3 regions of the Microbacterium sp. 22303 genome follow, and region 3 is predicted to be linked to each of the others. Evidence: riboswitches for the same ligand, from Rfam matches in the RefSeq annotation. Region 3 holds a riboswitch; each other region holds the start of a gene.

Region 1 (10,278 bases), on a different contig from region 3:
CGTGCGAGTTGATCTTCGAGACGAGCTGAGGGTTGACCTGGCCGGTGAGCACCATCCGCACGACGCTGATCGCCTCGGTGTTGGTGACCCGGTAGCCGCCCTTGAACTCGCTGGGGATCTCGAGCCGCTCCAGCATGTCGGAGATCTGCGGTCCGCCGCCGTGCACGACGACCGGCTGCACGCCGACGTAGCGGAGGTAGGCGATGTCCTGCGCGAACGCCTCCTGCAGCTCGTCGCTGATCATCGCGTTGCCGCCGTACTTCACGACGACGATCTGATCGCGGTACCTCTTCAGCCAGGGCAGCGACTCGATCAGCGTCTGCGCCTTGATCGCGGCCTCCTCGGGCGCGGTGTCCTGAAGATCGCTCATGAGGAGTACGCGCTGTTCTCGTGCACGTAGTCGTGCGTGAGGTCGTTGGTGCGGATCGTCGCCGCGGCCTCGCCGACCTTGAGATCGATCAGTACGTGCGTCGCGCGCGGGGCCAGATCGACCTCCTCGCGCGGACGGTCGGGACCGCCGGCGGTGCACACCCGCACCCCGTTCATCCAGACGTCCACGTCGTAGGGATCGAATGCGGCCCGGGTGGTGCCGATCGCGGCCAGCACGCGCCCCCAGTTCGGGTCGTTGCCGAAGATCGCCGCCTTGAACAGGTTGTTGCGCGCGACCGCGCGACCCACCTCGACCGCGTCCTGCTCGCTCGCGGCATGCACGACCTCGATCGAGATCGCGTGGCTGGCGCCCTCGGCGTCGTCCTGCAGCTTGCGGGCCAGCTCGTCCGAGACCTCGGTGAGCGCGGCCGCGAAGTCGTCCAGGTCGGGCCGGATCCCGCTCGCGCCGTTGGCGAGCAGCGTCACCTGGTCGTTCGTGGACATGCACCCGTCGGAGTCGAGCCGGTCGAAGGTGGCGCCGGTCGCGCGACGCAGAAGGGCGTGAGCCTCGGCCGCATCGAGCTCCGCATCGGTCGTGAGCACCACGAGCATCGTCGCGAGACCCGGAGCGAGCATGCCCGCGCCCTTCGCCATGCCGCCGATGGTCCAGCCGTCTCGGCTCACCGCGACCGTCTTGGCGACGGTGTCGGTGGTCATGATCGCCTCGGCGGCGGCCTGTCCGCCGTCGGCGCTCAGCTGCGCGACGCCGGCCTCGACGCCCGCGAGCACCTTGCCGCGGAAGACCTCGTCCCCGGTGCCGATCAGCCCGGTGGAGCAGACCACCACGTCGCCGGCGCTCACCCCCAGCAGCTCTGCGGCGCGCTCCGCCGTGAGATGGCTGGTCTGGAACCCGAACGGGCCCGTGAAGCAGTTCGCACCACCGGAGTTCAGCACGACGGCCTCGACGACGCCGTCCTTCACCACCTCCTGCGACCAGATGATCGGGTTCGCCTTGGCGCGGTTGCTGGTGAACACCGCGGCGCCGACCTTCCGCGGGCCGCGGTTCACGACGAGGGCCACATCGGGCCTTCCGGTGGACTTGAGACCCGCGACGACGCCGGCCGCCTCGAATCCCTGGGGTGCGGTCACGCTCATGGGGCGACTCCGTTGATGCTGAGCGCCGTGGTCTCGGCGAGACCGAGCGCGATGTTCATGGACTGGATGGCGGCTCCCGCCGTGCCCTTGACGAGGTTGTCGACGGCGGTGACGACGACGACGCGGTTCGCGGCGCGATCGATCGCGAGGCCGATGAGCGCCGTGTTGGCGCCGAGCACGTCGGCGGTGCGAGGGACGGATCCCTCCGGCAGCAGCTGCACGAAGACCTCGTCGCCATAGGCGCTCTGCCAGGCCTCGCGGATCTGCGCGTCGGTGGCGCCTGGGACGATCGGGGCCGTCGAGGTCGCGAGGATCCCGCGGGCCATCGGCACGATGACCGGGGTGAACGAGATCCGGATCCCCTCGGGCGCCACTCCCGACGCGGCGGCGAGAGCCTGACGGATCTCGGGGATGTGCCGGTGCGTGCCGCCGACGGCGTACGGATTGGCGGATCCGAGGATCTCACTGCCCAGCAGATGGGTCTTGAGGCTCTTGCCGGCACCGGATGGGCCGACGGCGAGCACGGTCACGATGTCGGACGGGTCGATCACGCCCGCCGCGACGCCGGGGGCGAGGCTCAGGCTCACCGTGGACGCGTTGCAGCCGGGGGCCGCGATGCGGCTGGCGCCGCGGAGGTGCTCGCGCTGCTTGACGCCGTTCACCGGCAACTCGGGGACGCCGTAGGCCCACGGCTCGTGGAAGTCCCCGCCGTAGAACGCGTCCCACGCGGCCTCGGAGGTGAGTCTGTGGTCGGCTCCCGCATCGATCACGAGCGGGACCTCGCCGAGGGCGTCGGTGTACTGACCGGACTGGCCGTGCGGCAGGGCGAGGAACACGATGTCGTGGCCGGCGAGGATCTCCGGCGTCGTGTCCTGCAGGGTGAGGTGCGCGAGCGAGCGCAGATGCGGCTGATGCTCGGAGAGCTTCTGTCCGGCGTTCGAGTGCGCCGTGACGGTGCGGATCTCGACGTCGGGATGGTTCGCGAGCAGGCGAAGGATCTCGCCGCCCGCATAACCGGATGCGCCGGAGACGGCGACGGAATACGTCATGCTTCCACCTTAACGGTCGGGTCTGCCGGCGACGCCCAAGAAGACGGCGCGGGACAGGAGTGCGATGCGGGGCCGGAGGCGGCGACGCCGGCACTCGACCGCGAACGACGCGGGAGCGCGGGGTCGCCTAGAGTCGGCGGTCGCCCGAACGGCGTCGACGCACCACGACCGCACCCGTGAGGGTGGTCGTGTGCGGAGCCGGAAGCATGCGGCGACGATAGCGCGGGGTGGCGCTCTCCTCCAAATCGAGGGCGCCTTCGCGCGTCATCGAGCCCGGTCGCGGGTGGCGGCGACACCCGGCCGCCGCCACCCGTCGCGCTGCGCTCGCTCAGAGAGCGGGCGCGGCGAAGAAGGCCCGCTCGTGCTCGCTCGAGCGCACGAACGCGACCCGCATCCGCTCGCGCGTGGCCGCATCCGCGGCGGCCGCGCGCGCGGTGACGAACCGGATCGCCCTCGCCGTCGCGTCGGCGAACCCCGGATCCGCGTACTCGTCGAGCCAGTCCTTGAAGGGGTGCTCGGCGAAGGGGCGCGACGGGTCGCTGCTGGCAGCGGCGTGCAGTCTGGCGCCCACATCGGAGTACAGCCAGAAGCAGGGCAGCAGGGCCGCGATCAGCACGCCGTAGTCGGCATCGAACGCGGCACCGCGGAGGTGGTCGAGATAGGCGACGGTCGCCGGGGCGGGCTCGGCCCGGAACGTGTCGGCCCCCACCCCGTCGGGAGAGATCCTGCTCGCGTGCAGCTCCAGCTCCACGATCACCGCCTGCTCTGCCGAGTGCGCCCAGAACGCCTGCTCCTCAGGAGTCGGCGCGAGGCGGGCCGCCTCGGCCAGGGTGCGCGCGTACTCGCGCAGGTACAACGCGTCCTGCGCCAGATACCAGCGGAACGCGGCCGCCGAGAGGGATCCGTCCACCATCCGGCGCAGGAACGGCAGCTCGTCGATCGCGTCCCGGATGGGCGCGATCGCCTCCCACCAGTCCGAGGCGACGGTCTCCGCCTCAGGGACGGCGGCCAGTCCCCCGCGCCGCCACAGCCCGGCGAAGTGGCTGATCGGACCGTGACCGGATCCGACCTGCAGCCCGGCGCCGGCGGCGATCGATTCGCGCAGCCACGACCGCACCTCGGCCACCGCATCGCGCCAGTCGAGATCGGCAGCCCGGCGGGTCGCGAGCCCGGCGGAGAGCGAGCATCCTGTGCCGTGGGTGCTCGCGGTGCGAATGCGGGAGCCGGGATACTCGCGTACCGGCCCCGAGGGACCGACGAGCGCGTCGGGCGCCTCGTCGCCGCCGAGATGCCCGCCCTTCACGAGCACCAGCGCACCGGTCGCCGCCGCGAGCCGCTGCGCCTGGCCGAGGGCGCCCGTCCAGCTCGTCGCCGCAGGCTCCCGTACGAGGACGGCCAGTTCGGGGAGGTTCGGAGTGAGGAGGTCGGCCAGCGGCAGCAGCGCGCGCAGGGCCTGCTCCGCTTCGGTGTCCAGCAGCCGGTCCCCGCTGGTGGCGACCATGACCGGATCCAGCACGACCGTGGGCGGGCGGTGCGCTCGCAGCCACGATTCGACCTCCGCGATGACCGCGGCCTCTGCGAGCATTCCGATCTTCACGGCGTCGACCCGCACGTCGTCGCCGATCGCGTCGAGCTGGGCGCGCAGGAATGAGGCGGGCGGGACGTGCACGGCCCGGACGCCGCGGGTGTTCTGCGCCGTCAGAGCGGTGATCGCGGCCATGCCGTAACCGCCGTTCGCGGCGATCGCCTTGAGATCCGCCTGGATTCCCGCGCCCCCGGAGGGGTCGCTGCCGGCGATCGAGAGCACCCGCGGCACGCCGCCCGCACCCCAGGCCCGCAGCAGCGTGCGCGCCGCGTCCCGAGGATCCGGGGCCGCGCACAATGCGGACACCACGGCGACGCCGGCCGCGCCCGCCGCACGCAGGGCGGCCACATCCTCACGGCCGATGCCGCCGATCGCGACGCACGGCAACGAGCTGGCCACGGCGAACGCGGCGAATCCGGCCACGCCCAGCTCCGGCGGGTGGTTGCGCTTGGTGGTCGTGGGGTGGATCACTCCCACACCCAGGTAGTCGACGGTGCCGGCCGGCAGCGCCGTCGCGGCTTCGAGGTGCGCCGGCTGGTTCGCCGTGAGGCCGACGATCGCATCGGGGCCGAGCACCGAACGGGCGACGAGGGGCGACACGTCCGACTGGCCGATGTGGATGCCGTCCACGCGCGCGCCGCGGCGCCGCGCCTCCACGACGGCGTCGAGCCGATCATCGACGACGAGCAGCGCCCGCCCCGCGATGACCTCGGAGAGCTCGACGAGCTGCTCCACGATCGCGGCGTCATCGGCGTCCTTGTCGCGCAGCTGCACGATCCGGACACCGCCCGCCACGGCGGCGTCGACCACGGCGGGCACTCCGCGTGCACCGCTCAGCACGGGGTCCGTGACGAGGTAGAGCGCAAGGTCTTCCGCCGTCAGCCTTCGCCGCGAGGTCGCCTCGCGGGTGCCGGCGGGGCGCGGCGCGGTGGCGACGTCTGCGAGCGTCATGCCGTGGCCTCGGCCGTCTCGATCGCCACGGCCTCGACGCGTGCGCGCGCCGTGAGGGACTCCGGCCGGATCGCCGCGAGCGCGTCGAGCAGGGCGACGGCGAAGGATCCGGGACCGTCGGATCGGGAGGCGGCGTCCTCGGCGGCCAGCGTGTAGACGAGGGTGGCCGCAGAGGCGGCGACCAGAGGGCTGTCGCCGGTCTGCCGCGCAGCCCCGAGGAAGGCGGCCATCACCGCACCCAGCGCGCAGCCGCCCCCTGTGACACGGGTGAGCAGGGCATCGCCGTTCGCGATCCGGATCTCGTGCTCGGCGTCGACGAGGAGGTCGACGGGGCCCGATACGGCCACCGCTCCGCCGGTGCTCCGGGCCAGTTCGCGGGCCGCGTCGGCCGCCGCCTCGGTGCCGTCCAGGGCATCCATGCCGCGCCCGCCCTGGCTGCGGCCGGCGAGGGCGAGGATCTCCGACGCGTTGCCGCGGATGAGGGTGGGACGCAGCGCGAGCAGGTCCTGCGCCAGCGCGGTGCGCACCGGCAGCGCGCCGACCGCGACCGGATCCAGCACCCACGGCGTCCCCGCCGTGCGCGCACCGCCGATGGCCTCGAGGCTCGCCGAGCGCTGCTCGGGCGTGGGCGTGCCGAGGTTCACCAGGAGCCCGGACGAGATCGCGGCGAACATGCCGGCCTCGCCCGTGATGTCCACCATCGCGGGAGCCGCGCCGAGCGCGAGCAGCACGTTCGCCGTGAAGCCGGTCACGACCGAATTCGTGATGCACTGCACGAGCGGGGGCTCCGCCCGCAGCTGCGTGAGAAGGTCCGCGGCGGATTCCACCGTGGACTCGGACGACAATTCCAGACGCGCGTTCATCGCGACATCCCTTCGCTAGTACGACCTAGATCAGGTTCGACGGGTGTGATCTCAGCCGCGGATGCGGCACCCCGTGTCACTGCGGGCCAGTCTAGCCAGGCGCCTTCGCCTGGCACGCCTCGCGCGCGGCGAAGGCGCGGTCAGTCCAGCGGGGACCGCTCTGCGGACCGCTGCCCGTTCACGACGCCGGCCCACGCCGCGGCGGCCGCCCAGAAGACGATCAGCAGCCCGGTCAGGACGAACCCGAGCGCGTTCAGATCGAGCTCGCCCACGGCGCGCGCGAAGCCACTCGGGTGCGGCAGGCTCCGCAGCGCCACCCCCGCGAGCTCGGCGACGCCGATCACGAGCGCGACGACGATCGACACGCCCGTCACCAGCAGGTCGTAGCGCCGCATCGCCCGCTCGCGTCCGGTCGAGCCCCACGAGTATGCGCGCCGCGACATCGCCCCCTGAGCGGAGTCCAGCAGCGACATGCCCGCGGCGAACAGCACCGGGAGGATCAGGATCATCCACCACGGCACGGCACGGGACGCTGCGGAGCCCGCGAGGGCCAGCAGACCGATCTCCGTCGCCGTGTCGAAGCCCAGACCGAACAGCAGCCCCACGACGTACATCCGCGACGGCCGGTCGATCACGGCGTTGAGCCGGCCCACCAGCGCCCATGCGGGACCGCCGTGCCGATGATCGCCGGGCCGGCGACGGCGGCGCAGGGCGAGGATGTTCGCCCCCGCGATGACGAGCAGGAAGACGCCCGACACGACCGGACCGATGACTCCCGTCCAGACCTGCAGCGGCGAGTCCGGATCCGAGATTCCCGCGGCGAGCGCGCCGACGCCGAACGCCAGCAGCACACAGAGGACTGAGACGACGCTCGCGTGGCCGAGGGAGAACCACAGGCCCACGCCCCGTGCCGGGCGTCCGCGCGCGAGGAGCTGCCGCGTCGTGTTGTCGATCGCGGCGATGTGGTCGGCGTCGAACGCGTGCCGGAGTCCGAGCAGATACGCGGTGACCCCCAGCCCGATGCCGAGCGGAGATCCCGCGGACAGCAGCAGCGCACCCCATCCGAGAACGTGCAGCGCAGCGACGACGTACGCGGTCGGGCTAGGCCTCATGGATCAGCTCCTCCCGCAGCGCGCCCCACCCGGTCGCGAGATCGCCGAGATGGGCAGCGTCGACGACCGATCGCACCACCAGCCCACCGCGCTCGGGGCGCAGCACAGCCATCCCGCTCGTGCGCCAGGGGGGATCCTGCTCCGCGGACTCACGCCCGATCAGGACCACGCTGTCGAGCACGCGGTCGGCACCGAGGACTCCGGGGATCGGGAAGCGCCCGTCCACGTCCAGGTGCTCGATCAGCACGGGCGCGCCCTGCACCGTGACCCCCGTGCGCGCCCGGATCGCGCCCCCGCGCTCCCCGACACGGCCCAGGATGAGCGTCTCGCGCAGCAGCAGCGCCGCACCGTCGCCGAGCTCCGCGTCCGTGCGACGGTCGACGTCGGCGCCGTCGGCGATGACGAAGGGCTGGCCGTGCCACGTGCAGATCCCGCGGTCGCCGATCTCGATGCGCGCCGTCCACGAGGCGCGTCTGCCCTCACCGTCATAGGCGACGGTGCCGCCGATGTCCTCCAGCTCGAGCGTGCAGTCCGCGCCGACCGAGATGCGCAGGTCGACGGCATCGCCCCCGAGCAGGAGCGCTCCCGCGGCGACGAGCCCGACGCGGGCGTAGCGCGGCCGGCGTTCGAGGATGCGTGCGGCGATCGCGCCGGAGCGCAGCACGACGCGGGCACGATCGGCACCGGCTGCGACCTGGACGACCGTGATCGATGCGGTGACGGCGTCCGTCACCGGGATTCCGCGTGCGCGTGCACGTGCACCGCACCGTCATCGTGGCTGTGCACGTACCCGCCGGCCTCGCTGTCGTCGGCGTGGAAATGCGGCGCCATCGGGCCCGGATCCTGGGGCTCATGCGCGCCGGAGCGGTACGCGGCGAGCATATCCAGGACCCAGCCCTTGAGCCGCGCCACGGAGTCCGGGTCGGTGCGCGAGAGCGCGAGCACCTCTCTGCCATCCCGGGCGTCCGACGCGTCATGCACCATCTGCGCCACGTCGACGCCGACGTACGGGGCGAGGTCGGTCTTGTTCACCACGAGCAGGTCGGCGCGGGCGATCCCCGGGCCGCCCTTGCGCGCGACATCCCCGCCCCCGGCGACGTCGAGCACGAAGATCTGGGCGTCCACGAGCGCCGGCGAGAACGTCGCCGTCAGGTTGTCACCGCCGGACTCGATGATCACGACATCCAGCGGCGCGAAGTCGCGCTCGATATCCTCGACGGCGAGCAGGTTCGCGGTCACGTCGTCGCGGATCGCGGTGTGCGGGCAGGCTCCGGTCTCCACCGCGCGGATCCGGTCCGGATCCAGCACGCCGGCGGAGCGGAGGAAGCGCGCATCCTCGTCGGTGTAGATGTCGTTCGTGATCACGCCGAGCGCGATCTCGTCCGCGAGAGCGCGGCACGCCGTTGCGATGAGGGTGGACTTGCCCACCCCGACGGGGCCGGCGATGCCGAGGCGGAGAGCACGGGGAACGAGGGAATCAGGCACGGAACAACCTCCGGTTCGTGAGGGCGTGGGCTTCCGCCCAGCCCTCGGAGTGAGGGGCACTGCCGGCGGGGATGCCGGCGGGATCGGTCAGTTCGGCGACGGCGTCGACGAACTCCTCGACTGCGGTGCACGCGGCGAGGACCCAGCCGACGGGCACCGCGGGGTCGGTCGGAGCGAGCTTGAGCAGAGCCGCTGCGGCGGTCTGCGCGTCCTCGTAGACGAAGACCCGGACCAGGTCACGCGGATCCATGTCGGTCACCGCGGCGATCGCGCCGACGACCACCGGCCTCGGCGGGGCTGTCAGCTCGACGCATGCCCGCACGGCCTCGGCATCGGGCCAGAGCCGTGCAGCCAGGCGCAGAACACCTCGTCCGAGGAGCCGGGACGCCTCACGCTGCGCCGCGCTGGGGGTGCGCGCCGCCCAGTGATCGACGATCTCGTCGAGCCCCGGATCAGACGAGGCGTCACGCAGCCGGTGCCGTGCGACGACCGCCGTCCCGGCTTCCACGAGGCTCGTGGTCCGCGCCCGCCCGACGAGGTACGCCGGTACCTCCTCCGCGGACATGCCCGCGAGAAGTGCGGGCTCGAGACCGGCCGAATGCGCGTGCCCGCCCGACGGCAGCCGGCCGTCGGCAAGCAGCATCGCGACGGTGAGCGACGCGGGGCGCGTCGACAGGTGTGCCGGAGCGATCATGATCAGAACATCGCGTACAGCTGGGCGAGCGGAAGCCGATCCACAGGGGCGGGCACCACGGTCTCGCCGTCGATCGAGATCGCGAACGTGTCGGGACGGATGTCGATCCGCGGGAGGGCGTCGTTGTTCTTCAGATCCGCCTTCGTGACCGCCCGGGTGCTCCGCACCGCGGCGAGCCGGCGGCGCAGGCCCAGACGCTCTTGGAGACCGTCGGCGAGCGCGGCGGGCGAGACGAACGTCACGGACAGATCGGCGCCGATCGCGTCCAGGAAGGCGGGGCGCATCAGGACCGGCTGTGGCGTCGGGATGGACGCGTTCGGATCCCCCAGCGCGCCCCAGACCAGGCCGCCGCCCTTGATGACGACCTCGGGGCGCACGCCGAAGAAGCGCGGATCCCACAGCACGAGATCGGCGAGCTTGCCGACCTCGACGGATCCGACCTCGTGGTCGATCCCGTGCCCGATGGCCGGGTTGATCGTGTACTTGGCGACGTATCGCCGGGCCCGCTCGTTGTCGGCGGGCAGGCTCTCGCTCAGCCGCCCGCGACGGTGCTTCATGACGTGCGCGACCTGCCAGGTGCGGGTGATGACCTCGCCGATCCGCCCCATCGCCTGGGCGTCGGAGGACGTGACCGAGAGCGCCCCCATATCGTGCAGGATGTCCTCGGCGGCGATCGTCGTGGCCCGGATCCGGGATTCCGCGAACGCCAGATCCTCCGGCACGGCCGGATTGAGATGGTGGCACACCATGAGCATGTCGAGGTGCTCGGCCACGGTGTTCACGGTGTGCGGCAGCGTCGGGTTGGTCGATCCGGGCAGCACGTTGGGCAGCGACGCGATCGCGAGGATGTCCGGAGCATGACCGCCGCCGGCGCCCTCGACGTGAAACGCATGGATGCCGCGCCCGCCGATGGCGTCGATGGTGGACTGCACATAGCCCGTCTCGTTGAGCGAGTCGGAGTGCAGCGCGACCTGCAGGCCCCACTCCTCGGCGGCCGTCAGCGCCGCGTCGATCG
Region 2 (10,278 bases), on a different contig from region 3:
CCTGGCTCATCAGGGCGGTGTCGACGGCCTGGAACATGCCGAATCCGAAGCCGCTGATCACGGTCATGATCATCCACGACGTGTAAGACGGGGCGATCATCGGGAACACCAGCGCAACCGCCATGAGCAGGGAGGACCCGAAGACGAACGGCTTGCGCCGGCCGACCCTGTCGGAGAGCGGTCCCGAGATCACCGTCGCGATGAGGATCCCGACGAGACTGAGGATGCCGAGCAGCGGGATCACCGAGAAGGGATCCTTCACGCCGAGGTAGTTCTTCAGGATCAGCAGCTGGAACCCGGTGACGGCGAAGTATCCGGTGTACAGCAGCAGGCGGCCCGTGAACGCCCAGAAGAAGTCCGGGTGCTTGATCGGGCTGACCCAGAACGTGCGCAGGAACTCGCCGAAGCTGAACGGCTCGTTCCGGAAGTTGAGGCTGGAGTGGTCCGGGTTCGCGACGACGAACCCGAGCAGCACGACGACCGCGAAGACGGCGAAGATGATGTAGCCGAGCGTGATCGAGTGCGCGAGCTGGGATCCGATGATCTGACCGCCGAGCGCGCCGAACATGAGACCGATGCCGGAGAGCGCGGCGAACGTGCCGCGGCGGGCGACCGGGACGCGGTCCGGCAGGATCGCCGAGAGCGGGCCCTGCGCGAAGTTGTAGGCGACCTGGATCAGCGTCCACGCGATGATGATGCCCACGAGGTTGTTCATGAACCCGAGTGCGATGAGCGCGATACCGCCCACGATCGCGCCCGCGATGATCCACGGCGCGCGGCGGCCGAACCTGGAACGGGTGCGGTCGGAGAGCTGTCCGGCGGCCGGCTGAGCGATCATCGCGCCGAGGGCGCCGATCGTCGACACGATCGCGATGTTCGCGACCTGGGTCTTCTCGTCGGGGAACATCGCGATCAGCTGCGCCTGCAGCAGGATCCCCGGCACCGCGCCCCAGATCACGAAGATCGCGAAGTTCGCGGGGATGATCCAGGCGAGCAGCCGTCGCACGCCCTTGATCGGCGCGGGAGGGTCGTCCTCGCCGGAGGCGGTCGCCACGAACGTGGTCTCGGTGATGGGCGGGCGCAGCTCTTCGGGCGTGTCGGATGTTGTCGACGTCATTGTCAGTCCTTGGGGGCGAGCGGTGGGATCGGGTCGGGCCGACGAAGGCGCTCGACGCGTCCTCGGAGCCGGTTGATCGAAGCTAGCATGAATACCGGCACAAGTGTAGGTTTTTGTTCCGCAGGCATCTCAGGCGCCTTCGGCTGCGGATCCAGCCGCGGATCCGGTGTCAGCGCAACCCCCGCCGATGCCCGCCGACGCATACGATGGGACACCGATGACGACCGAACGCGGATACACCACGGGCCGCGCCCGGCGGGAGCGGATCATCGCGGCCGCGACCGCGCTGTTCGGACGCGTCGGCTTCAACAGCGCCACGATGCTCGAGATCGCGCAGGTCTGCGAGATCTCCCGCGCGGGTCTGGCCCATCACTTCCCCACCAAGGAATCGCTCATGGAGGCGGTGCTGGAGACCAGGGATCTGGAGGATCGCGAACGGTTCCGGCGCAATGGCTCGCAGGGCCAGGACGGCATCGGGATCCTGCGCGGCATGGTGGACCTCGCCCGGCACAACACCGAGGTGGGTGGGATCATCGCCCTGTACGCCGTGCTCTCCGCCGAGGCCGCCGACCCCGCGCACCCCGCGCACGACTACTTCGTGCGGCGCTACCAGCGGATCAGGTCCGGCACGGCCAAGGCCCTGCGCGACGCCCGCGCGGCGGGCCACCTCGCCCCGCACGTCGACGAGGACCGCGCCGCGGCGGAACTCACCGCCCTCATGGACGGCCTGCAGCTGCAGTGGCTGCTCGACCCCGGTTCGGTCGACATGGCCGAGGCCCTGCGCCGCCGCATCGAGGAGCTGCTCGTGGTGCCCCTCGGGGACGAGGCAGGCCCGCGGAGGCCCTGACTCAGGACGGTCCGAGGATCAGGTGCCACGTCCCGCCGGCGACGGCGACCGTGATCGCGATCGCCGGGATGAGGGCGCCCAGCGCGACCAGCACGGTGTCGGCGCGGGTCCACGGCGCCGCACGCGCCCACGTGCGCGGCGGCAGATCGTGCGCGCCGAAACCCCGCGCCTCCATCGCCATGGCGAGTGAGGATCCGCGCCGCACCGCCAGCACGAAAAGCGCGAACGCCATGCCGATCCCCCGTCGGATCCGGCCCTGATCCGCGACGCCGCGTGCCCGCCGGGCCAGCGCGAGCGAACGCCAGTCCTCGGCGAGCAGGCCGAGCATGCGCATGCCGGCCAGCGCGCCGATCACGAAGCGGGCCGGCAGCCGCAGGCGTTGCGCGAGGCCGTCCGCCAGGTCCGTCGGATCCACCGTCGCGAACAAGGCCACCGCGGGGAGCCCGATCGCGAGCACCCGCAGCCCCGTCGCCAGGGCGAGTGTGAGCGACCCCTCGGTGACGTGCACCACGAACCAGTCGAACAGCACGGCTCCGCTCGCCTGGCCGTACAGCGCGATGGTCACGGCGCTGAGCGGCGCCGCGATCCAGAGCACCGCGGTGCGCAGCCAGAACTCGCGCGCGCTGAGACCGCACCAGAGCAGCAGCGGGATCGAGAGCACCAGAGCGGTGAGCGCGGAGAGGGCGTCGACCGAGAGGATCAGCGGCAGCGTGATCAGCAGCGCGGCGGCGAGCTTCGCCAGCGCGCTGCGCGGCGCGATCGGTCCGGGGCGGACCGCACGGATGTCGGGCAGGGCCAGGGTCATGCGCCGACCTCCAGTCGCCGCGCACCCAGAGCCCGCAGCACGTCCTCGTCGTGCGAGATCGCGATCACCGCGGTGCCCGCGTCGCGCACCTCGGCGATGATGGCGACCAGTTCCGCCCAGGTGCGGGCGTCCTGCCCGAACGTCGGCTCGTCGAGCACCAGCACACGGGGCCTGGTGGCGAGGGCCGCAGCGACCGTCAGCCGGCGCTTCTCACCGCCGGAGAGCGTGTACGGGTTCGCCGCCGCGAGCGCGTCGAGGCGGAGCCTTCCCAGCAGCTCGGTCACGCGGGCCTCGATCTCGGCATCGGGCAGGCGCAGCGCGCGGGGCCCGATCGAGAGCTCGTCGCGCACCGTGCTCGCCAGCAGCTGATGCTCGGGGCTCTGCAGCACGGTGCCGATGCGCGTGAGCAATTCCCGCGACGACCACGAGATCGGATCCGTCCCCGAGGCGTCCGCGTGCAGGGCCGCAGTGGCGCGCACCCGTCCGCGCTGGGGCGGGATGAGACCGGCGAGGGTGAGCCCGAGCGTGGACTTGCCTGCGCCGTTCGGACCCGTGATCCCGAGCACCTCGCCGGCGCGGACCACGAGGTCGAACGGTCCGGCGACCGGGATCCCCTTCGCGCGGCCGACCACGAGACCGTCGGCGCGGAGCAGTTCCTCGCCGCCGTCGCCGCCCGCGCCGCGCTCGCCGCCCGCGCCACCCGGACCACGGCATGGCAGTCCGGAGACGGGTCCGGTGGGCGCCTCCGGTGACGGCGACGGCGCGCGGACCAGCGCTCTGGCCCGCGCCGCGACGTCGATGCCCGGCACCCACACGCCCATCGCGGCGAGCTCGTCGGCACGCTGCTCCAGCACGGCGCGCGGGTCGCCATCCGCGATCACGACCGTCGTGTCGTCCGTCGTGCCGAGCACGATCACGCGATCGACGAGGTCGATCCACACGTCGATGCGATGCTCGATCACCACCAGGGTCGCCCCGGTGGCGTCCAGCGCCGAGCCGACCGCGCGACGCACCTCGGCGACGCCGGCGGGATCCAGGTTCGCCGTCGGCTCATCGAGCAGGATCGCCCCCGGACGCATCGCGAGCACGCCGGCGAGCGCGAGCCGCTGCTTCTGCCCGCCGGACAGCGCCGAGGTCGGCCGATCGAGGGGCAGGTCCAGCCCGACGGCGGCGAGGGCTGCGTCCACACGCGGCCAGATCTCCGCCCGCGGAACTCCGAGGTTCTCGCACGCGAAGGCGACGTCGTCGCCCACGCGAGCCAGGATCGTCTGCGTGTCCGGATCCTGAAGCACCATCCCCACCCTGCCGCGGGCGCGGTCCGCCGGGACCCCGTCGACGAGCAGCGCTCCCTCGGCCTCGCCCTCGTCGGCGCCGCCGAGCACGCCGCCGAGGCCCTGCAGGAGGGTCGACTTGCCCGATCCGGAAGCGCCGAGCAGCAGCACGCGCTCCCCCGGCTCGATCTGAACGGAGGCGTGACGGATCGCCCAGCGACGCCGAGTGGCGTAGCGCCAGCCCCAGCCGTGCGCTTCGAGCCGCGCGGGCGTTCCTGGCCGTGCCGCGCTCACACCCGCGCAGCCGCGGAACGCCCGGAGGCGAAGCGGCTGAGGGCGCCCGTCGCGGCGAGGCCCCGCGTGATGAGCCACCCGCCGAGGCCCGCGACGATCAGGCCCGACACCGTGGCGGAGATCAGCGCGACCGTGATGAACAGGGTCCCGGATCCGGGGTACCACAGGATCAGGTCGTTGATGCCGCAGGCGAGACCGGCGGCGGCTCCCGCGAGCAGCGCGACGGGCAGCCGCCACGAGGCGTACAGGAAGACCAGGAACACGAGTTCGGCGCCGAGGCCCTGCACGAGCCCCGACACGATCGTCAGCGGGCCCCACTGGTTGCCGACGAGCGACTCGATCACCGCGGCGACGAGCTCGGTGTACAGCGCCGCACCGGGCTTGCGGATGATGAGACCGCCGAGCACTCCGGCGAGCAGCCACGGGCCGGCGAGCAGTTCCTGCAGACCGGGAAGCAGCGGGGTGAGCAGGGCGCTCGGCCCCACGTGGACGATGTCCCACAGCAGGAAGACGCCGGCGCACGCGACGGCGATCACGCTGGCGACGACGATGTCGACGACGCGCCAGCGCCAGAGTCCCGGACGGCCGAGGCCCCGGCTCTGCGTGCTGTCTGCGTTCGTCTCGGACGCGCGGACGGATGTGTGCATCATGGAAACTCCTCCCTGCGCCGGCATGATCCGGATCAGGTTCGACGGTCGAAGCGCGATTCGCTCCCTCTCAGCCCGGCTCGCCGGACTCCCGTGGTGATCCGCCCATTCTAGCGCCGTGAGGAAGCGGCGGCGACCGCCTCGTCGTGGTGCGACGCAGCCCATCCCCTGCGCTGTCGCCGGATGCCCTCGGTCCGCGCGGAGGGTCATCCTGCGGCGGTGGAGAGCGGGCGGATCGCCCTGACCGCGTCACGATCGCCCCGGCCTCCCGGACCGCCCGAACGCGCAGGATACCCGCTGTTGACAGGGGCGCCCGATACGGTAGGGGGGTGAACAATGACGACGGTCCGGGGGCCGCCCAGGTCGATCCGGAGATCGTCGACACCGACGCACTCGATGCAGAGGGCACCGAAACGGAGATCGACGAGACCGCGGTCGAGCCGGCTGGACTGTTCTCGACGACGCCGGAGCGGAGCGGATCCGCGTCGCTGTTCCCCGCGCAGGACGTCCCTCCCGCCGCACCGCTGTTCCCCGCACCCGAGTCGACCCCCTCCGCATCGCTGTTCGGAGGAGCGACGGATGCGGTTCCCTCCGGGTCGGCTGCGACCTCTGAGTCGGCGGTCGCCGAGAAGGATCCGGCCATCGAGATCGCACCGCCCGCCCTGTCGGCACCGGCCGTAACGTCGGCGCCGGCCGTAACGTCGGAGTCGACGCCGCCCGCGCTGCCGGAGGATCCGATCGTCGAGCCGACGCCCCTCGTCCCCGCCATCGGCGCAGGTCGGACCGCCGTTACCGAACCAGCCTCCGTGCCGCAGGCAGCCGCCGGCACCGATGCCGACCGGACCCCCGTCGCCCCCGTGCGACCGCTGCCCTCCGCAGGGCTGGTCCGCGGCCCCGACCGTACCCCGACCGCCGCTCTCACCTGGGTGGACGTGGCCCGGGTGGGCGCCGGTACGGCCGCCGCGACGGCTCCCTCCCGGTCATTGCTCGACGACGCCCCGCACCGAACCCTCGTCCGGCCCGGCGTGCTGCTGCCGTTCGTCGGAGTGCTCGCCGTGATCGTGGCGTACGGCGCCACGACCGCGCTCTGGCCGCTGAACGCCGTGCAGCCCGTCGCCTCCGCGGTCGAGTTCCAGCCGGCCGCCGCCCCTGCGGCGGCTGCGGCCTGGCCTGCCACGGGCAGCGCCGCCGTGGGCGTCGAGGGCATCGGCGCGATCGCCTCGGCCGAGCAGCAGGTACCGATGGCCAGCATCACGAAGCTGGTGACCGTGCTCGTCTCGCTCGACAAGCTTCCGCTCAAGCCCGGCGAGCAGGGTCCTTCGTTCGCATTCACCCAGGCCGACAGCGACGACTACCTGAGTTACCTGAGGCAGGATCAGTCCGCGCTCGACGTGCCTGTGGACGGATCCCTCACCCAGTACCAGCTCTACGAGGGGATCCTGCTCGGCTCCGCGAACAACTACGCCGACCGGCTCGCCCGCGAGGTCTGGGGTACGGAGGAGAACTACGCCGCCGCCGCCAACCAATGGCTGAGCCAGCACGACCTCGGCGACATCACGGTCGTCACGCCCTCCGGTTTCGACTTCGGCAACGTCGCAACCCCGCGCGCGCTCATCCAGCTCGGCCAGATCGCCGAGAAGAACCCGGTGATCGCCGGGATCGTGAAGCAGAAGAGCGTCGAACTACCCGGCGCGGGCGTCGTGAAGAACACCAACGGCCTCATCGACGACGCCGGCATCGTCGGCATCAAGACCGGCACGATCGGCGATGGGGACGACACTCGCTACAACCTGCTCTCGGCAAAGGACGTCTCCGACAGCGACACCATCGTGCGAATCTACGTCGCCGCCCTCGGGCAGGACAGCGATCAGGGCCGGGTCGATGCCTCACGAGCCCTGTACGCCGGCATCGAGGCGGCGCTGAAGGACCAGCCGCAGACCGTCGGCAAGGGTGCGACGCTGGGCACCGTCGACACGGCGTGGGGCGAGACCACCCAGGTCGTCGCGGCCGAAGACGGCCGGGTCGTGCTGTGGAACGGCGCCTCGGCCACCGCGACCACCAAGTTCTCGCTCGGTGACCAGTGGAAGGCCGGCGAGAAGGCGGGAACGCTCAGCCTGAAGGGTCCGCTGGATTCCGCCTCGGTGCCGCTGGAACTGCGCACCGCCCTGCACGGCCCCAGCCTCTGGTGGCGCCTCACCCATCCACTCGAGCTGTTCGGACTCACGAAGTAGGGATCCCGGATCCGACCGGCAACGGTCGTTGGGCGAGTATGACCCTGTCGCAGCCGGTCGGTCCGGGTCGCGTTGGATCCGCTCAGGTCGCACTGGATCCGCTCAGGTCGCACTGGATCCGCTCAGGTCGCACTTTCTGCTCTGAAACCGGCCTCGGCAGAGCAGAAAGTGCGACCTGAACACACGGGCGCGGGCCCGCCGCTGCGACGGCTGAGACTACGGCCGCGCCCCGCCGCGACCCCGAATCCGCCCTCGACTGAGACTTCGACTGAGACTTCGGCAGCACCCGTCCCTGCCGCTGACCCCGGCCCCGACGCCAACCCCGGTGCACGGCGCACAATGTACGGCGCAATCCGGCAACGCGAAAGCGCCGCCGCCCTGCGAACAGGACGACGGCGCTCTCATCGAGGGGGACGGTTCAGACCCGGTCGTCGCCGAACTCGATCGACGGGCCGTCCGGCCGCTCGGCCGATTCGATGACCCGCTCGGCCACAGCGACAGGAGCGGTCCCCGCCCCGGCGACGGCGGCCCCGCCGGCCTCGGCCCCTTCGACAAGCTCAGGGACCGACGCGACGGATCCGTCGGTCGGCACCGTGACGGTTCCGGTGACGAGAGCCTGGTCGGCATCGGTATCGCTCGCGGCCTGCTCGAACTGCGACTGGTACAGCCGCCAGTACGCGCCCTCGGCCGCGATGAGCTCCTCGTGCGTGCCCTTCTCCACGATGTCGCCGTGCTCCATCACCAGGATGAGGTCGGCGTCGCGGATCGTGGACAGACGGTGCGCGATCACGAACGACGTGCGCCCATGCCGCAGCGCCGCCATCGCGTGCTGCAGCAGCAGCTCGGTGCGGGTGTCGACGGCCGACGTGGCCTCGTCCAGGATGAGGATCGACGGCTGTGCGACGAACGCGCGCGCGATCGTGATCAGCTGACGCTCACCGGCCGAGACGTTCGAGGCGTCCTCGTCGAGCTTCGTCTCGTAGCCCTCGGGGAGGGCGTGCACGAAGCGGTCGACGTAGGTCGCCTTGGCGGCGTCGATGACCTCGTCGTCGGTCGCGGTCGAGCGTCCGTAGCGGATGTTCTCCCGGATCGTGCCCGCGAACAGCCACGGATCCTGCAGCACCATGCCGGTGCGGGAGCGCAGGTCGGAACGCTCCATCTGGGCGATGTCCTGCCCGTCGAGCAGGATCCGACCGCCGCTGAGCTCGTAGAACCGCATGATGAGGTTCACCAGTGTGGTCTTGCCCGCGCCGGTCGGGCCGACGATCGCGACCGTCTGACCCGGCTCCACCTGGAACGACAGATCCGTGATGAGCGGGCGGTCCTCGGTGTACGAGAACGCGACGTGCTCGAACTCGATGACGCCCTTGCCGTCGGTGACGGTCGGTGCGTCCTCGGTGTCGGGATCCTGCTCCTCCGCATCCAGCAGCTCGAAGACGCGCTCAGCCGAGGCCGTGCCGGACTGCACGACCGCCGCCATGCCGCCCAGCTCGCTGAGCGGCTGGGTGAACTGCTGCGAGTACTGGATGAACGCCTGCACGTCGCCGAGCCGCAGCTGACCGCTGGCGACCATGAGGCCGCCGAGCACGGCGAGGCCGACGTAGGTCAGGCTGCCGATGAAGGTCATGGCCGGCATCATCAGCCCGGACAGGAACTGGGCCTTGAACGCGGCCTGGTAGAGCTCCTCGTTCTCGACCTGGAACTTGTCCAGCGCGTCCTTCTCGCGGCCGAACACCTTGACCAGCGCGTGACCGGAGAAGGCCTCCTCGACGCGCGCGTTCAGGCGGCCGACCTTCTTCCACTGGATCCCGAACGCCTTCTGCGAACGCGGTCCGATGACGCCGAAGATCACGGCCATGAGCGGCAGCGCCACGAGGGCGACGAGGGCCAGCTGCCAGGAGATCGAGAACATCATGATCAGGACGCCGACCACGGTGAGCACCGACGTGAGCGCGCCGGACAGCGATTGCTGCATGGTCTGCGTGATGTTGTCGATGTCGTTCGTGACGCGGGAGATCAGCTCTCCGCGCTGCACCTTGTCGAAGTACGACAGCGGCAGGCGGTTGATCTTCGCCTCGACATCCTCACGCAGGCGCCACATCGTGCGCACCATGATGACGTTGATGACGTACCCCTGGATCCAGCTCAGCAGAGCGGATCCGACGTAGATCGCGAGCACCGCGGTGATCACCCAGCGCAACTGCTCGAAGTCGATCCCGTCGCCGACCCTGAACGGCCCGAACGCGGCCACCATGTCCGCGAACTGGTTCTGCTTCGCGGCGCGCAGCTGCTCGACCACCTGCGCCTGGGACATGCCCTCCGGGAAGCCGGGGAAGCCGTTCTGCGGTTTGGCGAGCTGCAGAGAGGTGAAGCCCTCGTAGATGATGTTGGTCGCGTTGCCGAGCACCTTCGGTGCGGCCACGGCGAGCACGACGCCGAGCGCTCCGAAGATCGAGACCAGCACGAACCATACAGCGCTGGGCTTGAGCAGCCCGATCATCCGCTTGAAGCTCGGGCCGAACTGGTTCGCCTTGCCCGGGGCGGGCCCGTCGAACATCCCGCCGCCCTGCTGGCGCGCCTTCTCGGCCTGCTCGGCCTCCAGCTTCTCGGCGTCGGTCATCTCGACGGTCGCCGTCGATCCGCCGGCGTACTTCGCCCGGCGTTGCGCCATGCGCTCGGCGCGTGCGGCCTTCTTGTCCACGCCCTCGGTCCCTGAGCTTGTCGAAGGGCTCATGCGTCCACCCCCAGCTGCGACTCGACGATCTCTCTATAGGTGTCGCTCGTCTCGAGCAGTTGCTCGTGCGTGCCCGCGGCCACCATCGTCCCGCCCTCCAGCACGACGATGCGGTCGGCATCGGTGATGGTCGAGACGCGCTGCGCGACCACGATCTTGGTCACGTGCGGCAGCTCGCGCCACAGCGCCTGGCGCAGCCGGGCGTCGGTGGTCAGGTCGAGCGCCGAGAACGAGTCGTCGAAGACGAGGATCTCGGGCTGGTGGACGATCGCGCGAGCGATCGCGAGCCGCTGGCGCTGACCGCCGGACACGTTCGTTCCGCCCTGGGCGAT
Region 3 (10,278 bases):
CCGCTTCGTGCTGCGCCTGCGCGAACGACGCGAACGAGTCCGCGATCACGGCGGTGATCAGGTCCGCCTTGCTGCCGAACAAGGTGTAGACGGCGGAGGTCGAGGTCTCTGCGCTGAGCGCCGCCTCGCGCACGGAGAAGCGCTCAGGCCCGTCGCGGTCGATCATCGCCGAGGCGACCTCGATGAGCCGGGAACGCAGGTTCGCATCGTGGGTGATGGGTCTTGCCATGGACGCGACTCTACCGTAACGTCGTTCTGTAACGACGTTCTATAACAACGTTCGAAAGGAGCGATGATGGGTCGGCAGGTCTTTCCCGGCCGGTACACGGCCGTCGTGGATCGCAGTGACATCACGGTCTTCGTGATCGGGATGCGTGCGAACAAGTGGTGGCAGCTGGGCCGCGTGCAGCGCGTGGCGCGGCAGATGCCGAAGATGCTCCGCCATCTCGCGCAGCATCCGGAGACAGGCATGCTCGGCTGCGAGAGCTGGCTGGGCCGTACGACGATCCTGCTCTCGTACTGGGAGAGCCCGGAGCACCTGCAGCGCTTCGCCGCGGATCGCGACGCTCCGCACCTGCAGCCCTGGCGCGACTTCATGCGCACGCTGCTCGGATCCGGCAGTGTCGGGGTCTGGCACGAGACCTACCAGGTCCCGGCGGGGGAGATGGAGGCGATCTACGCCGACATGCCGCTCTTCGGGCTCGCCGCGGCCACGGCCCACGGGCCCGTCGGTGCGGGGAGGAACACAGCGCGTCAGCGGCTCGGCCGCTGACGGCGTCGCCCTCGGCGGCTCAGGGGGTTCCCGGCAGGCCGAGGACCCGCATCGCGAACCAGAGCAGGCCGAACAGGAGCACCACGGCGGTGACGACGATGCCCAGCACGGTCGCCGTGCGGGGCATGCGGCGGCGCAGCAGCAGGAGCGGCGGGAAGACCACGAGGATGACGGCCAGCTGCACCGCCTCGATGCCCAGGTTGAACACGAGCAGCGACCACAGCAGCGTCCAGGACCACGGCTCGTCGATCTTCAGCGCGGTCGCGAAGCCGAGCCCGTGCACGAGGCCGAAACCGAACACGATCCCGAGTCGCACGAGCGAGGCCGAGCGGGACGGCGGCGGCGCCGGCTCGCCTCGTCGTCGCGCCGCGCGTCGGAGCCGCTCCTCCCAGAGATGCCAGCCCGCGACGGCGGCGATCGACAGCGCGATGGCGGGCTCGACCAGATTCGCACCGATGTGCACGAGCCCGAGCGCGGCGAGCAGCAGCGTGATCGAGTGCGCGAGGGTGAAGCAGGTCGCGGCGAGGACCACGTCGCGCAGCCGGCGCGAGCTGATGATGAGCGCGATGAGGAACAGGATGTGGTCGATCCCGGTCAGCAGGTGCTCGGCGCCGAGCAGGAAGAACTCGGCGAAGCGCGCGGTCCAGGGCTGCGCCGTCGAGAACTGCGGGTGCGCGGCGTCGAGGGCGGCGCTGCCGCTGCGGCCGTCGATCGCGTACGTCACGATCGTCTTGGTGTCCCTGACCATGCCCTCGGCGTCGGGGAACAGCGTGCTGTGCACGACCAACGCGCCGCCGTGGCCGGCCGCGCACGCATAGCGGATCCCGAAACGGGCGTAATCGGTCGCGTCCCTGGTGTGGAACACCGCGGGGACGTCAGGATGCGGTGCACAGACCGAGCCGCCGTCGACCGCAACGGTGAATCGTTTCGTGGTGTACGCGAGGATGGCGGCGGCGTGGTCGGCGAGCACCTGGTTCTCCGCGCCCGGCCGAGGGTGCTCGACGGCAGTGGCGAAGAGCGCGGGGTCGTCCTGCGCCTTGGCGGCGGACGCGCTGAGCAGCTCGTACTGGAGGTCGAACTCGACCCGGACATCGCTCGGGCCGGTCGCGGTGAGGTCGGCATACGCGACCGTTGTCACATGCGCCCAGGCCGGGGCGGCGGACAGCAGCAGCGCGGCGACGGTGACCGCGAGGGCCACCGCGACGCGCGAGGCCGAACGCATCTCCGGGTGCTTCGCAGCGCCCGGATCAGGCCTGCGGGGCCTGCCCGAGCTGCGACTCGATGCCCGCGATCCGGGCGTACTCGTCGAAGCGGAACGTGGCGCTGCCGCTCGCATCGCTGACGACCGCCGCCGAGTACGCCTCATCGGCCCACTGCATGTTCCAGCCGGCGAGCCGGGCCAGATCCCACACGGAGGAGCGCGCGTCGGAGAGCGTCAGCTCGGACAGGATCCGAGGCAGGGCGACGACGGCGTCGGCGACCGTGAGCGGCGGAAGGGCTGCGTCCAGCAGGAACACGGCGCGCGTGCCGCTGCCGACCGGGGCGGAGTAGTACGGCGAGCGTCCGGTGATCTCCTCGGCGATCGCGCCGACCTGATGCGCGGCGCCGGCGATCCAGCCGTCCAGGTCCGCGTCGATCTCGGCCGGGAACGGCAGCTCCGGATTGGACAGCGCATCGATCGAATAGGTCGTGCCGTAGTCGCGGAGGCCGGCGACGGACGGATCGGATCCGCCCTGCGGGTGCGCCCAGGCCCACATCAGCGAACGGGGTCCCGGGGCGATCGTGGCGACGAGCGATGCCCGCGCGACGAGCTGGCGGCTCGGATCGGTCTCCGACGTGAAGGTGAGGGTGCCCGCTGCAAGGTCGACGTCCCAGCGGTGCTCGCCCAGGGCGGCGGTCGCGGTGACCAGCTGGTCCTGGCGGAGGGCGGCGAACAGCGCGGCGCGGTCGGCGAGGGGCGCGAGGGCGGGGAACGTCATGCCCTCATCCTGCCGCGCAGGCCTATGAATGCGCCAGTCGCGCCGTCACGGAGGCGGCATCGGTGCATCACCGTCGTCACGACCCCCTAGGGTGGAGGGGTCCGCGGGAGCCCAGAGGGGCTGAGAGGGCCACGTGCCGACCGCTGAACCTGATACGGGTCATACCGTCGTAGGAAAGGGCACAGCCATGCGCATCATCGTCGTCGGCGCCGGGATCATCGGCCTCGCCAGCGCTTCCGAACTGCTTCGCCGCGGTCACGAGGTGACCGTGTTCGACCCTCTCCCCGCCGCGGGGGCGAGCCGCGCCGCCGCGGGAATGCTCGCTCCGACCACCGAGCTCACCTGGGGCCAGGACGTCCTGCATCCGCTGCTGGCAGAGGCGGCGGCGCGCTACCCGGCCTTCGTCAGCGCACTCGAGGAGCGCACCGGGCTCGGCACGGGCCACCGCCGTACCGCCACTCTGGCGCTCGGCGTCGACGCCGCCGACCGGGCGACGCTCGCAGAGCTCGCCGCGCTGGGTGGCGGCGCCGTGCGGCGGATCACCGGATCGGAGGCGCGGGAGCTCGAGCCCGCGCTCGCCCCGGCCGTGTCCGGGGGACTGCTCGTCTCCGAGGACCATCAGGTCGACCCTCGCCGGGTCACTGCCGCGCTGCTCGCCGAGCTCGGCTCGCGGGTGCGTCTGGAGGCGGTGGCCGCCGTCGAACGGGAGGCCGGCTCCGGGCGTGCGACCGGAGTGCGATCCGCGTCCGGCGAACGGGCGCCCGCCGACGAGGTGCTCGTGGCCGCGGGCCTGGGGGCGGCGCGGATCGGCGGAGTGCCGCGGCTGCCGCTGCGTCCGGTGTGGGGCGACATCCTGCGCCTGCGGGTGCCGGACGGGATCCGCCCGCTGCTCACCCACACGGTCCGCGGGCTGGTGCGGGGCTCCGCCGTGTACCTCGTGCCCCGCGAGGACGGCGAGCTCGTGCTCGGCGCCACCGTGCGCGAGGGCGGCGTCGAGGGAGTGCAGGCCGGTGGCGTGCTCGCGCTGCTGCGCGACGCGGAGCGGATCGTGCCCGGCATCGCGGAGTGCGAGGTCGTCGAGGTTCTCGCTCGGGCTCGCCCGGGCAGCCCCGACGCGGTGCCGCTGCTCGGCCGTGTCGCGCCCGGGCTGGTCGTCGCCACCGGGTTCGACCGGCATGGCGTGCTGCTGACGCCGTTGGCCGCTGAGCTCGGTGCGGACCTGGTCGAAGGGCGAGATGTCGCCCCGGCCTTCTCGGCGGCGCTGGATCCGTTCCGCTTCGGCGGCACCGGCGTGGCGGATGCCACCGTCGCCTCTGCTCTCAGCGTCGCCTGAACACCTCGTCCGTCGTGCGCCCGGACCTCGCCGTGCACTCGGCGCCCCGCGCCTCGCCGGTGCCTCTGCAGGTCCCCTCCCGCGTATCCCGCATCCTCCGAAGAAAGGCCGATGATGACCGACACCTCCATTGCCCCCACGATCCGGCTGAACGGCGCCCCGCGTGCCGTCGCGGCCGGATCGTCTCTGCTCGACCTGGTGGCGCAGGTCACCGGGCGCGAGCTCCGCGCCGACGGCGCGCGCGCCGACGGCGGACGTCTCGGCGTCGCCGCGGCGATCGCCGGCTCCGTCGTGCCTCGCACCGGCTGGTCCGTGCGCACTCTCGCCGATGGCGACGAGGTCGAGGTCGTCACCGCGGTGCAGGGCGGCTGACCGTCATGACCGCGATCGACACCACCCGCGCGCGTCCCGACCTCGCTGCGGACCTGCCCGCGGAGACGGATCCGTTCCTCGTCGCGGGGGAGCGGTTCTCCTCCCGTCTCATCATGGGGACGGGAGGCGCGACCAGCCTCGCACTGCTGGAGCAGGCGCTCCTGGCCTCGGGCACCGAGATCACCACCGTCGCGATCCGCCGGTTCTCCCCGGAGGGACGCGACTCCGTGTTCGCGCTGCTGGAGCGGCTGGGCGTGCGCGCCCTGCCGAACACCGCCGGCTGCTACACCGCCCGCGACGCCGTGCTGACCGCGCAGCTGGCCCGCGACGCGCTCGAGACCGATTGGGTCAAGCTCGAGGTGATCGCCGACGAGGAGACGCTGCTGCCGGATCCGGTGGAGCTGTTCCGGGCCGCGGAGGAGCTCGCCGCCGATGGTTTCCGCGTGTTCGCCTACACGAACGACGACCCCGCACTGGCTCGCCGTCTGGAAGACGTGGGCGTCGCCGCGGTGATGCCCGCCGGGTCGCCGATCGGCAGCGGTCTGGGCATCCTGAACCCGCACAACATCGCGACGATCGTGGACCGCGCGGGGGTGCCGATCGTGCTCGACGCCGGGGTCGGCACCGCGTCGGACGCCGCGTTGGCCATGGAGCTCGGCGTGGACGCGGTGCTGCTCGCGAGCGCCGTCACCCGCGCGCACGACCCCGCGGCGATGGCGAGGGCGATGCGCGCCGCCGTCGAGGCGGGGCGGCTGGCGCGCGCGGCGGGGCGGATCCCGAAGCGACCGCTCGCCCTCGCCTCGTCCGGCGCCGAGGGGCTCATCGCACGCCGCCCGTCGGAGGCGGACCTGTGACGCCGGCCGCCGTCGGCGCCGCCGTCGCGGACGATGTGGTCGGGTCGGCTGATGCGGTTGGGCCGGCTGCGCTGCCACCCCTGGTGGAGCCAGGCCCCGAATTGCCTCCGGCGCGGGCCGCGCGGTTCGCCCGGCACCTCGCCCTCCCGGGGGTCGGCGTGGAAGGGCAGCGCCGCATCGCCGCCGCCCGCGTGCTGGTGATCGGCGCCGGCGGATTGGGCGCCCCCGCGATCCAGTACCTCGCCGCGGCCGGCATCGGCCGGATCACCGTGGTCGACGACGACCGGGTGGAGCGCACCAACCTGCAGCGACAGGTGCTGCACACCGAGAGCGATGTCGGTCGCCCCAAGGCCGAATCGGCGCGGGAAGCCGTGGCGGCTCGGGACGCCGTGGTGCAGGTGGTCGCACGGGTCGAACGGCTCGGTCCGGACAATGTGCTGGCGCTCTTCGCGGCGCACGATCTCGTGCTCGACGGCAGCGACAACTTCGCCACCCGGTACCTCTGCAACGACGCGGCGGAGCTCACCGGCACCCCCGTGGTGTGGGCCGGGATCCTGCGCTTCGCCGGCCAGATGAGCGTGTTCTGGCCCGGTCGCGGGCCGATGCTCCGGGATCTGTTCCCCGAGCTTCCCGATGACGAGTCCCTCGACTGCGCGACCGGAGGCGTGTTCGGCGCGCTCTGCGGCGTGGTCGGATCGGCGATGGCCGTGGAGGCCCTCAAGCTCGTCTGCGGGATCGGCGAGCCGCTCGTCGGACGGCTCGCCCGGTACGACGCGCTCACTGCGAGATGGGACGAGCTGCGTTTCGCGGCGGATCCGGACCGCCCGCGAGCGACCGGGCTCGAGGCGGTCGCAGATGCGTGTCGCGCGGCGGCGGCGCTGCCGGAGGATCGCCTCGAGGACATCTCCGCGGGCGAGGTGGGCGTGCGCCTGCGCGCCGGGGCGGGCGGTCTCGTCGTGGTCGACGTGCGCACGTCCACGGAGCGGGCGGCGGCGTCGATCCCGGGATCCTTGCATGTGCCGCTCGGCCGCATCCTCGCCGACGGCTGGCCTGCGCTCGCCGCGGGGCTGGGCGAGGCCGCCGCGGACGGACGCGACATCGTCGTCACCTGTCAGTCCGGGATCCGCTCGGCCCGTGCGATCGACGCGCTGCGATCGACCGCTCCGGAAGGCACCCCGCTGCGCAACCTCGCCGGCGGTATGGCGGCCTGGGGCGTTCCGCTTTGAAACGGATCGGGTCAGTAGCTGGCGGCGGGGCCCGCCTCCGGGGCCGGGAGGAAGCGGGTCGCGAGGGCCTCGGAGGCGCGGGCGAGCAGAGCCACGTCTGCCCCGACGGCGACGAACGCGGCACCCGCGGCGATGTATGCATCGGCGGCGACCGGGTCGAACGCGTTCACCCCGACCGGCTTTCCGGCTGCGGCCACCGCACGGAACACGTGCTCGACCGCGGCGACGACGTCGGGGTGCGTCTGCTGTCCGAGCAGCCCCATCGACGCCGCCAGATCCGAGGGGCCGACGAACACGGCGTCCACGCCGTCGACGGCGGCGATCTCGGCGGCCGCGTCCACGCCCGCCGTGGTCTCGATCTGCACGGTCAGGGACACGTGCTGCGCTGCGTCGCCGAGGTAGCCCGCGACGCGGTTCCAGCGGGCGCTGCGGGCCAGGGCGGATCCGACGCCGCGGACGCCCGCGGGCGGGTACCTGGTGGCCGCGACCGCGGCGCGGGCCTCATCGGCGGAGGAGACCATGGGGACGATGATGTTCTGCGCGCCCAGGTCGAGCACCTGCTTGATGATCACCGGGTCGTTCCACGGCACGCGCACGAGCGGCGTGATCGGGTAGGCGGCAGCAGCCTGCAGCTGCGTCTGGAGCGAGTCGAGCGTGTTGGCCGAGTGCTCTCCGTCGATCAGCAGCCAGTCCAGTCCGGATCCGGCGGCGATCTCGGTGACGAGAGGACTGCCGGTGCACGCCCAGATGCCGATCAGCGCGCGGTCCGAGGAGGCCAGGTGCTCGCGGAAGGTCGGATTCAGACGAAGCGGCATTCGATCGTTCCCATCGGTCCGTAGTCGCACAGCACCTCGTCGCCGCGCGCCACCCACATCGGGCGCGTGAACGATCCTGCCAGGATGATCTCTCCTGCCTCCAGACGCGCGCCGTGCTGGTGGAACTTGTTCGCCAGCCAGGCGACGCCGGTGGCGGGGTGGCCCAGGACTCCGGCGGCGACGCCGGTCTCCTCGATCTCGCCGTTGCGCGAGAGCACGCCGGGCACCCAGCGCAGGTCGATCTCGTCGGGGCGCTTGTGCACGGTTCCGAGCACCATCGCACCGTAGGCGGCGTTGTCGCTGATCGTGTCGACGATCGTGCGGCCGTCGAGCTCGATGTGCGAGTTCAGCACCTCGAGCGCGGGGACGGCGTAGTCGATCGCGGCGAGGGCGTCCTCGAGCGTGCAGTCCGGACCCTCCAGCGGCTGCTTGAGCACGAAGGCGAGCTCCACCTCGATGCGCACATTCGAGAAGTGATCGACGGGGATCTCGGATCCGGACGGGTACACGGTGTCGTCGAACATGACGCCGTAGTCGGGCTCGGTGATGCCCGTGGCCTGCTGCATCGCCTTCGAGGTGAGCCCGATCTTGCGGCCGACCAGCGTGCGGCCCGCGGCCACCTGCGCGTCGCGCCAGACGCCCTGGATCGCATAGGAGTCCTCGACCGTCGCCTCCGGATGCCGTGCCGTGATCCGCGGGATCACGCCGTGCGTGCGGTCGGCCTCGGCGAGCTCTGCAGCGAGCGCGGTGATGGTGGATTCGGGCAGGCTCATAGCTGGTGGCCGAGCTTGTATTCGCCCTGCTTCCACTCCGGCATGGCCTCCTCGTCGGCGGGACGGGTGTAGCTGAACCCGTCGGCGCCGATCGTGACGGCCATCTCGCTGGAGTCGGTGCGGGCGACGACCGGCTGCGGGTTGCCGTCCAGGTCGAGCACGAGCGACGCGTCGGTGTACCAGGACGGCACGACGGGGTTGCCCCACCAGTCGCGGCGCTGGTTGTCGTGCACGTCCCACGTGATGACCGGGTTGTCCGGGTCGCCCGTGTAGTAGTCCTGCGTGTAGACCTCGACGCGGTGGCCGTCGGGGTCGCGCAGGTACAGGTAGAACGCGTTCGACACGCCGTGACGGCCGGGACCGCGCTCGATCGCATCGGAGCGGCGCAGCGCCCCGAGCTTGTCGCAGATCGCGAGGATGTTGTGCTTCTCGTGCGTCGCGAAGCACACGTGGTGCATCCGCGGGCCATCACCGCCGGTCATGGCGGTGTCGTGCACGGTGGGCTTGCGGCGCATCCACGCGGCGTAGACCGTGCCCGCGTCGTCCTGAATGTCCTCCGTGACGCGGAAGCCGAGGTCCTGCATGTACTTCACGGCGCGCGGCACGTCGGGCGTGACCTGATTGAAGTGGTCCAGGCGCACGAGCTCGCCCGGGATGTGCAGGTCGTAGCGCCAGCTCATCCGCTCGACGTGGTCGGTCTGGTAGAAGAACTCGTACGGGAAGCCCAGCGGATCCACGACCCGCACCGAGTCGCCGATGCCCTTCACGAAGCCGGACGGCGAGCGGCGCACGTCGCAGCCGAGCTCGGTGTAGAACGCGACGGCGAGGTCGAGGTCCTCGGGCGTCCGCACACGGTAGGAGAAGGCGGCGACCGCCGCGACCGGGCCCTTGCGCAGCACGAGGTTGTGGTGGATGAACTCCTCCGTGGAGCGGAGGTAGATCGCCTCGTCGTCCTCCTCGGTCACGTACAGCCCGAGCACGTCGACGTAGAACACCCGCGACGCGGCCAGGTCGGTGACGACGAGTTCCATGTACGCGCAGCGGAGCACGTCCGGCGGCGGGGAGGAGGGGGTGGCGACCGGGTTGTCGGTCGTGATGGGCGCCTCCTGGCTGGTGAAGAAGCCCGAGGAGGTGAGCGTCATGTCTGCACGATTGGTCATGTCAGCGTCCTTGCGTGATGAGAGGTTCGGGATCCGGTCAGCGGGGATCCGGGTCGTCGAGATCCTGCTCGGCGGGCGTCCCCGAGCCCGTCGAAGGGTCCTGCTTGCCGAACACCGGGTTGTGCGGGGCGCCGAGCGTGATGTGCACGCTCTGCTGGTCGGTGTAGAAGTCGATCGAGCGGTAGCCGCCTTCGTGCCCGAGGCCCGACGCCTTCACACCGCCGAACGGCGTGCGCAGGTCGCGCACGTTGTTCGAGTTCAGCCAGACCATGCCGGCCTCGACGGCACCCGCGAAGTTGTGCGCGCGCTTGAGGTCGTTGGTCCAGATGTACGCGGCGAGGCCGTAGCGCGTGTTGTTCGCGAGCGCGAGCGCCTCCTCGTCGGTGTCGAAGGGGGTGATCGCGACGACCGGGCCGAAGATCTCCTCCTGGAAGATCCGGGCGTCCGGAGACACATCGGCGAACACGGTCGGGGCGACGTAGTTGCCCGTCGGGAAGCCCTCGGGGCGTCCGCCACCGGCGACGAGGCGACCCTCGCCCTTGCCGATCTCGACGTAGCTCATGACCTTCTCGTAATGCTCCGGGTGCACGAGAGCGCCCACTTCGGTGGTCGGGTCGTGGGGCAGGCCGACCTTGACGCGCTTCGCCTGGGCGGCGTAGCGCTCGACGAACTCGTCGTAGATGTCGCGCTGCACGATGATGCGGGACCCGGCCGTGCACCGCTCGCCGTTCAGCGAGAACACGCCGAAGATGCAGGCGTCGATCGCGGTGTCGAGGTCGGCATCGGCGAACACGACGGCGGGACTCTTGCCGCCGAGCTCCATGGACAGGCCCTTCAGGAACGGCGCGGCGTTGCCGAAGATGAGCTGCCCGGTGCGGCTCTCGCCGGTGAACGAGATGAGCGGCACGTCAGGGTGCTTGACGAGCGCGTCGCCCGCATCCTCGCCGAGACCGTTGACGAGGTTGAAGACGCCCTGGGGGAGCCCCGCCTCCTC

What was found. Region 3 has a riboswitch for thiamine pyrophosphate ahead of thiO (glycine oxidase ThiO). Riboswitches for the same ligand answer to the same signal wherever they lie in the genome.
Region 1: another riboswitch for thiamine pyrophosphate. It lies ahead of thiM (hydroxyethylthiazole kinase); the one in region 3 lies ahead of thiO (glycine oxidase ThiO).
Region 2: another riboswitch for thiamine pyrophosphate. It lies ahead of ACTJI8_RS15410 (ECF transporter S component); the one in region 3 lies ahead of thiO (glycine oxidase ThiO).

Annotation. Positions count from the first base shown of each region.
Region 1 covers NZ_JBQEOQ010000006.1:4,357-14,634, forward strand. Annotated here, with positions in the region: gene argB (acetylglutamate kinase) at 1-370, opposite strand, end outside; gene argJ (bifunctional glutamate N-acetyltransferase/amino-acid acetyltransferase ArgJ) at 367-1,524, opposite strand; gene argC (N-acetyl-gamma-glutamyl-phosphate reductase) at 1,521-2,573, opposite strand; gene ACTJI8_RS16105 (bifunctional hydroxymethylpyrimidine kinase/phosphomethylpyrimidine kinase) at 2,902-5,109, opposite strand; gene thiM (hydroxyethylthiazole kinase) at 5,106-5,972, opposite strand; TPP riboswitch at 5,963-6,056, opposite strand; gene ACTJI8_RS16115 (HoxN/HupN/NixA family nickel/cobalt transporter) at 6,113-7,084, opposite strand; gene ACTJI8_RS16120 (urease accessory protein UreD) at 7,074-7,817, opposite strand; gene ureG (urease accessory protein UreG) at 7,814-8,569, opposite strand; gene ACTJI8_RS16130 (urease accessory protein UreF) at 8,562-9,263, opposite strand; gene ACTJI8_RS16135 (urease subunit alpha) at 9,266-10,278, opposite strand, start outside.
Region 2 covers NZ_JBQEOQ010000005.1:230,465-240,742, forward strand. Annotated here, with positions in the region: gene ACTJI8_RS15390 (MFS transporter) at 1-1,117, opposite strand, end outside; gene ACTJI8_RS15395 (TetR/AcrR family transcriptional regulator) at 1,335-1,964, shown strand; gene ACTJI8_RS15400 (energy-coupling factor transporter transmembrane component T family protein) at 1,966-2,769, opposite strand; gene ACTJI8_RS15405 (ABC transporter ATP-binding protein) at 2,766-4,334, opposite strand; gene ACTJI8_RS15410 (ECF transporter S component) at 4,331-4,981, opposite strand; TPP riboswitch at 4,977-5,086, opposite strand; gene ACTJI8_RS15415 (D-alanyl-D-alanine carboxypeptidase) at 5,311-7,212, shown strand; gene ACTJI8_RS15420 (ABC transporter ATP-binding protein) at 7,631-9,832, opposite strand; gene ACTJI8_RS15425 (ABC transporter ATP-binding protein) at 9,943-10,278, opposite strand, start outside.
Region 3 covers NZ_JBQEOQ010000003.1:318,461-328,738, reverse strand. Annotated here, with positions in the region: gene ACTJI8_RS11030 (TetR/AcrR family transcriptional regulator) at 1-229, opposite strand, end outside; gene ACTJI8_RS11025 (DUF4188 domain-containing protein) at 293-772, shown strand; gene ACTJI8_RS11020 (HupE/UreJ family protein) at 792-1,994, opposite strand; gene ACTJI8_RS11015 (DUF6882 domain-containing protein) at 2,020-2,751, opposite strand; TPP riboswitch at 2,845-2,945, shown strand; gene thiO (glycine oxidase ThiO) at 2,939-4,084, shown strand; gene thiS (sulfur carrier protein ThiS) at 4,196-4,456, shown strand; gene ACTJI8_RS11000 (thiazole synthase) at 4,570-5,310, shown strand; gene ACTJI8_RS10995 (ThiF family adenylyltransferase) at 5,307-6,536, shown strand; gene ACTJI8_RS10990 (HpcH/HpaI aldolase family protein) at 6,548-7,351, opposite strand; gene ACTJI8_RS10985 (2-keto-4-pentenoate hydratase) at 7,336-8,124, opposite strand; gene hpaD (3,4-dihydroxyphenylacetate 2,3-dioxygenase) at 8,121-9,284, opposite strand; gene hpaE (5-carboxymethyl-2-hydroxymuconate semialdehyde dehydrogenase) at 9,322-10,278, opposite strand, start outside.